DNA from 3 places in the Serratia sarumanii genome. Region 1 is predicted to be linked to each of the others. Evidence: predicted binding sites of a transcription regulator. Region 1 holds the regulator's gene; each other region holds the start of a gene.
What was found. The regulator ArgR, encoded in region 1, controls arginine synthesis, uptake and breakdown. The targets are predictions, from matches to a motif close to ANTGAATAAAAATACANT.
Positions count from the first base shown of each region.

Region 2: argC (N-acetyl-gamma-glutamyl-phosphate reductase) is a predicted target of ArgR. The motif match lies at 950-967, and genes of this name have one in related genera.
Region 3: argA (amino-acid N-acetyltransferase) is a predicted target of ArgR. The motif match lies at 799-816, and genes of this name have one in related genera.

Region 1 is NZ_CP124750.1:395,962-398,236, forward strand. Features, by position in the region: gene yhcN (peroxide/acid stress response protein YhcN) at 1-111, opposite strand, end outside; gene yhcN (peroxide/acid stress response protein YhcN) at 232-495, opposite strand; gene argR (transcriptional regulator ArgR) at 899-1,369, opposite strand; gene mdh (malate dehydrogenase) at 1,834-2,275, shown strand, end outside.
Region 2 is NZ_CP124750.1:4,910,328-4,912,602, reverse strand. Features, by position in the region: gene argE (acetylornithine deacetylase) at 1-897, opposite strand, end outside; gene argC (N-acetyl-gamma-glutamyl-phosphate reductase) at 1,114-2,118, shown strand; gene argB (acetylglutamate kinase) at 2,139-2,275, shown strand, end outside.
Region 3 is NZ_CP124750.1:3,994,591-3,996,865, forward strand. Features, by position in the region: gene amiC (N-acetylmuramoyl-L-alanine amidase AmiC) at 1-609, opposite strand, end outside; gene argA (amino-acid N-acetyltransferase) at 831-2,174, shown strand; gene recD (exodeoxyribonuclease V subunit alpha) at 2,212-2,275, opposite strand, start outside.

The DNA of each region.
Region 1 (2,275 bases):
GATAGATTGCAGATTGGCGGTCTGATCGCTAGTCACCAGCTGGGCGGCGGAGGCGCCGAAGGAGATGACAGACAGCAGGCCGAATGCAGCGAGAGTAGTTTTCATGTTCATGATAGCGATCCTTGGTCATAACAGCCTGGAAGGGCTTGGCAGCGATTTTTATTCTTGAAGGCCGTTATGACAGCGTTTGATTCCAGAGATGTATTGCCCGTTGCCGGGTAATGCCGGTACTTATTTGTAGATTTCAGCGGTTGCGTGGAAGCTGCCGTCATTGCGGGCTTCGATTACGCGGTAAGCGGTCGCCCCTTTGGCGTCGGCTTTGTCGGACAGCGCCTGGCGGATGTCGGAAGGCGCAGCGGCGACGCCGCTCACGGTGATTACACCGGCCGGCTGCAGTTTTGCGGCCTGAGTTGCATCAATAGATTGTGCTGCGAATGCACCAAAGGAAAGCATGGACAGAACGCTCAGGGTTGCAACGGTAGCTTTAATTTTCATCATCTCGCCTCATCGTATTCTTTTATCAGTTCCAACGAACTGTGATTCAGTTCACGAAAATGAGTATACAGCTAGTAACGCGAAAAATTAATAGTTAGCTAACAGTTGCTAGTGAAACTTTAACCTTATGATCCTTATTTTTTATAACTGTAAGGAATAAAAAACGCTCACAAAACGATCTTTTGATGTTAAATTTATGTAATTTCAATAAGGTAAGTGCTTTTGACCAAAAGTGCGGAAGATCACAGTGGGTACTGCTGGTTACATGTAGATGTCATGGAAATGTGTTGCTGAGGGATAAAAAAGCAGTGTTAAACGCGGTTGAAGGCGGGAAAGGTAACGTAAGAGTTAAAGAAGCGCTAACAAAGTGCGGGATAAAGCCGCACTTTGTTAGCGCCAGGTTTCACAGCTCTTGCTCGAACACGCCCAGAATAGCCTCATGCAGTTTCTGAGCGGTAAAGCCGTTGGACGGGGTGACGAAAATCGTGTCGTCGCCGGCAATCGTGCCGAGGATGCCCTGGGATTTCCCCAATGAGTCGAGCAGGCGGGCGATCAGCTGCGCGGCGCCCGGGCTGGTGTGGATCACCACGACGGCGTCGTTATGGTCGACGTCCAGCACCAGATTCTTCAATGGGCTGGTGGTGGTCGGCACGCCGAGTTCGGCAGGAAGGCAATACACCATTTCCATTTTGGCATTGCGCGTACGTACCGCGCCGAACTTGGTCAGCATGCGCGATACTTTGGATTGGTTAATGTTTTCGAAGCCTTCTTCTTGCAGCGCCAAAACGATCTCGCCTTGAGAACTGAATTTTTCTTCTTTCAATAACGCTTTGAACGTCTTGATCAGATCTTCCTGTTTTGCGGGATTACGCATTTTGCACCGTGGAATGTTGATAGTGGAAGTCATGATTATGCATATAGATGAATTTTTATGCAACAAAGGCCGACCCAAAGAAAATAAGCATGACCGGGCGGCGAGGAAAGGGCGGCATTTTAACAAAATCCGGCCGCGATGAATATGCCCTTTTGGCGACGGAAAATCGGCCCGCAGTGGTAAATAAAATGTTATTAAAATGATGTTGTTCTGATGTTGCGTAAGGGTGTAATGTAACGGCCGGTTAACTTGCTCGTGAATAACCTCGCACTATTTTTGATTAGTGTGCGCTATGCCCTTCATGCGTAAGCGATTTAATCTAAAATGGGCGCGACAGCGGCCGTTTTATTACACCTGCAGGCAAGAATTGGCTAATTTATTGTTTTGAAAGGTGTAATGACTTAAGGTCCGTAACCAACACATTCACGGCGCTTTATATATTTAAGATAATAAAGGAGTATAGGATGAAAGTTGCAGTTCTCGGTGCTGCTGGCGGTATCGGCCAGGCCCTCGCCCTTCTACTCAAAACCCAGCTTCCTTCAGGTTCTGAACTCTCTCTCTACGACATTGCCCCCGTTACCCCAGGCGTTGCCGTCGACTTAAGCCACATCCCAACCGCAGTTAAAATCAAAGGCTTCAGCGGCGAAGACGCGACCCCGGCTCTGCAAGGTGCGGACGTGGTGCTGATTTCCGCCGGCGTGGCCCGTAAGCCAGGCATGGATCGCTCTGACCTGTTCAACGTTAACGCCGGCATCGTGCGTAACCTGATTGAACAAGTGGCGAAAACCTGCCCGAAAGCCTGCATCGGCATCATCACCAACCCGGTTAACACCACGGTCGCCATCGCGGCGGAAGTGCTGAAAAAAGCCGGCGTTTACGACAAGAACAAACTGTTCGGCGTGACTT
Region 2 (2,275 bases), 570 kb from region 1:
CGACGCGTGCAGCTCTTCGATGGTCAGGCGGCCCGGCCAGCGTTGGCTCACCGGCTCCAATGCCTGATGCATCAGCTCGTTGATATTGTCGAGCGTCATGCCGGGCAGCGGGCGGATATCCAGGTGCAGCTCGCAGCAGGCGCAGATGCGGTTGGCCGCGTCGCCGCCGCTGATATGGCCGAAGTTCATGGTGGGATAAGGCACGGCGAACGCCGGATTGTTGTAGTGCTCCTGCAGGGTTTTGCGCAGCTCCATCAGGCGGCCGATGGATTCGTGCATCAGATCGATGGCGTTGACGCCGCGCGCCGGATCGCTGGAGTGGCCGGACTGGCCGACGATGCGAATGGCGTTGGCCATATGGCCCTTGTGTGCGCGCACCGGCTGCAGCGAGGTCGGTTCGCCGATGATGGCGAAATCCGGACGAATGGCGGTGGAGGCGGCGAAATAACGTGCGCCGGCCATCGTCGTTTCTTCATCTGCGGTAGCCAGAATGTACAGCGGCTTGGTCAGTTTGCTCGCGTCGATATCGCGCACCGCATCCAGAATAAAGGCGAAGAAGCCTTTCATGTCGGCGGTGCCCAGGCCGTAGAGCTTGTTGTCGTGCTCGGTCAGGGTGAAGGGATCGCGCGTCCAGCGGCCTTCGTCGTAAGGCACCGTATCGGTATGGCCGGCCAGCAGCAGGCCGCCGCTGCCTTCGCCGATGCTGGCCAGCAGGTTGAATTTGTGGCGCGATTCTGGCACCGGCTGTACGTCGACGCGAAAGCCCAGGTCGGCAAACCAGCCGGCCAGCAAGTTGATTAACGCCTCATTGCTCTGATCGAGGCCGGCATCGGTGGCGCTGATCGACTTCGTTGCGATCAACGCCCGGTACAGCTCAATAAATGGAGGTAATTTCATCTTCACTGTTGACAGCCTTTGGTTAGGATAGTATCAATATTCATGCATTTATTTTGAATAAAAATACAGTAAGCCGACGCGTAAGGGAACCCGATACCCGGATGTTTATAAAAGCATCAACGCCAGGCTCCGTGGGTGAACGGCGCAACAACGCTGGCTAGCCCTGTTACCTGGGTCGCAAGCGACCGCACGTCAGTTTAGAAGGTGAAAGGCCACATGTTGAATACGCTGATCGTTGGTGCCAGCGGTTACGCCGGAGCGGAGCTCACGGCTTACCTGAATCGCCACCCACACATGAACATAACCGCTTTAGCGGTTTCAGCGCAAAGTGCAGATGCAGGAAAGTTGCTTTCCGATCTCCATCCCCAGTTGAAAGGCATCGTCGATCTGCCGCTGCAGCCGCTGACCGACGTCGCCAAGGCGGCGCAGGGCATCGACGTGGTGTTCCTCGCCACCGCTCATGAAGTCAGCCACGATATCGCACCGGCCTTCCTGGCGGCGGGCTGCGTGGTGTTCGATCTGTCGGGCGCCTTCCGCGTGCAGGACGCCGATTTTTATAGCCAGTACTACGGTTTCGAGCATCAGCATGGCGCTCTGCTGGAGCAGGCGGTGTACGGCCTGGCGGAATGGCAGAGCGACAAGATTAAACAGGCGCAGCTGATTGCCGTGCCGGGCTGTTACCCGACGGCGGCGCAGCTGGCGCTGAAACCGTTGATCGAAAAACAGCTGCTGAACCTCGACCAGTGGCCGGTGATCAACGCCACCAGCGGCGTCAGCGGCGCCGGGCGCAAGGCCTGCATGACCACCAGCTTCTGCGAAGTGAGCCTGCAGCCGTACGGTATTTTCACCCACCGGCACCAACCGGAGATCGCCGCGCACCTGGGCGTGCCGGTCATCTTTACGCCGCACCTGGGCAACTTCCCGCGCGGCATCCTTGAAACCATCACCTGCCGCCTGAAGGCCGGCGTGACCGCGCAGGACGTGGCCGCCGCCTATCACGCCGCCTATGACGACAAGCCGCTGGTGCGGCTGTACGACCAGGGCGTGCCGGCGCTGAAAGCGGTGGTGGGGCTGCCGTTCTGCGACATCGGCTTTGCGGTGCAGGGCGAGCATCTGATCGCCGTGGCGGTGGAAGACAACCTGCTGAAAGGCGCGGCGGCACAGGCGGTGCAATGCCTGAATATCCGTTTCGGCTTCCCGGAAACCCAGTCACTCCTTTAAACCAGCGTGAGTAAACAGCAATGAACCCGTTAATTATCAAGTTAGGTGGCGTGTTATTAGACAGTGAAGAAGCGCTGGAGCGTCTGTTTACCGCGCTGGACAGCTACCGGCAGCAGCATCAGCGCCCGCTGGTGATCGTGCACGGCGGCGGCTGCGT
Region 3 (2,275 bases), 1.5 Mb from region 1:
GCCGGGATCTTCGCCGCCGTGGCCGGGATCCAGCATGATGACGATCGGCCGATCGCGCCCCGCCTTGCCGGCCTGCGGCGCTTCCGGCGGCAGCGTGCGCTCCAGATCGCCCTTGTTGTAATCTTCCAGTAACGCCAGCAGCGGATCATACTCCTCGCCGCCGCTGCTGCCCTTGGTCGGATAGAGATCCATCACCAGACGGTTGCGATACTCCGGCACCGGCGCCAGCGTGAAAATATGCGGGCTGACGCTCTGCTTGAGCTCCAGCACCAGCCGCACGGTATTCTGATCGAACTGGCCGACGCGCGCCTGCTTGAGATACGGATCGTCGGCGCGCACCTGCCCGGCGATGCCTTTCAGCACGCTGTTGAGGTGGACGCCTTCGATATCCACCACCACGCGATCGGGATTGGTCAGGGCAAACTGCTTGTATTTCAGCTCGACGTTGGATTCCAGCGTGACGCGGGTATAGGTGGAGGATGGCCAGACGCGCACGGCGATCACGTGCGATGACGCGGCGAAGCCCGTGCGACTCACACTCAGCAACCAGCTGGCGGCAACGCCCTGTAATAAACGACGGCGGCCCAGATTGTGATTAGAGTTTGGCATGCGGCTCCGGCAGTAATAGCTGTTTACAACAGATGAAAAAAACATCAATAAAATGGGGATGCCGAAAACTTTAACCAATCATTCCAGCCCTGTCATCAGAAAATCTTTTTATGGTTTTTCAATTTATTAACGATTTAGCGCCCTTAGCGCACTCTTCATGATGATTTCTCGCTTGCCATCGGCGCCATAAAAGAATAAAAATACAAAAATACCGTATAAATATGCAAAAGAGGTTTGTCGTGAAGGAACGTAGTACAGAGCTGGTGCAAGGATTCCGTCACTCAGTCCCCTATATCAACGCCCACCGCGGCAAAACGTTTGTCATCATGCTCGGCGGGGAAGCCATCGAACACGAGAATTTCTCCAACATCGTCAATGATATCGGGCTGCTGCATAGTCTGGGCATTCGCCTGGTGGTGGTTTACGGCGCGCGGCCGCAGATCGACGCTAACCTGGCGCAGCATAACTTTGAGCCGATCTACCACAAGCACACCCGCGTGACCGACGCCCATACGCTCGAACTGGTCAAGCAAGCTGCCGGTTTGTTGCAGCTCGACATCACCGCCCGGCTGTCGATGAGCCTCAACAATACGCCGCTGCAGGGCGCGCATATCAACGTGGTCAGCGGCAACTTCATCATCGCGCAACCGCTGGGCATCGATGACGGTATCGACTACTGTCACAGCGGCCGCATTCGCCGCATCGATGAAGACGCGATCCACCGCCAGCTCGACAGCAACGCCATCGTGCTGATCGGCCCGGTCGCGGTTTCCGTTACCGGCGAGAGCTTCAACCTGACCTCGGAAGAAGTGGCCACCCAGCTGGCAATAAAGCTGAAAGCGGAAAAAATGATCGGCTTCTGCTCCTCGCAGGGCGTGACCGACGCGGAGGGTAACATCCTTTCCGAGCTGTTCCCCAACGACGCGCAAAAGCGCCTTGAAGAGCTGGAAGAAGGCGGCGATTACCATTCCGGCACCGTGCGCTTCCTGCGCGGCGCGGTGAAAGGCTGCCGCAGCGGCGTGCGCCGCAGCCACCTGATCAGCTATCAAGAGGACGGTGCGCTGGTGCAGGAACTGTTCTCGCGCGACGGCATCGGCACCCAAATCGTGATGGAGAGCGCCGAACAGGTGCGCCGGGCGACGATCAACGACATCGGCGGCATCCTGGAGCTGATTCGGCCACTCGAGCAGCAGGGTATTCTGGTGCGCCGTTCGCGTGAACAGCTGGAGATGGAAATCGACAAGTTCACCATTATCGAACGCGACAACCTGACCATCGCCTGCGCGGCGCTGTACCCGTTCTTGGAGGAAAAAATCGGTGAGATGGCCTGTGTCGCGGTGCATCCCGATTACCGCAGCTCATCACGCGGCGAGATGCTGCTGCAGCGGGTGGAAAATCAGGCGCGGCAGATGGGGCTGAAGAAGCTGTTCGTGCTGACCACCCGCAGCATCCACTGGTTCCAGGAGCGTGGCTTTACCCCGGCGGAGGTCGATGTGCTGCCGATGCAGAAACAGGCGTTGTACAACTACCAACGCCGCTCCAAAATTCTGCTGGCGGATCTGTAATCCCTGCGGGCGCGGCCGTTGCCGCGCCCCTCAGCGCTTATTCCGTCGCCTGCAGCCGTTCAGCCAATCCGCTGCGGCGCTGGGTCGGCGTGCGAATGGCC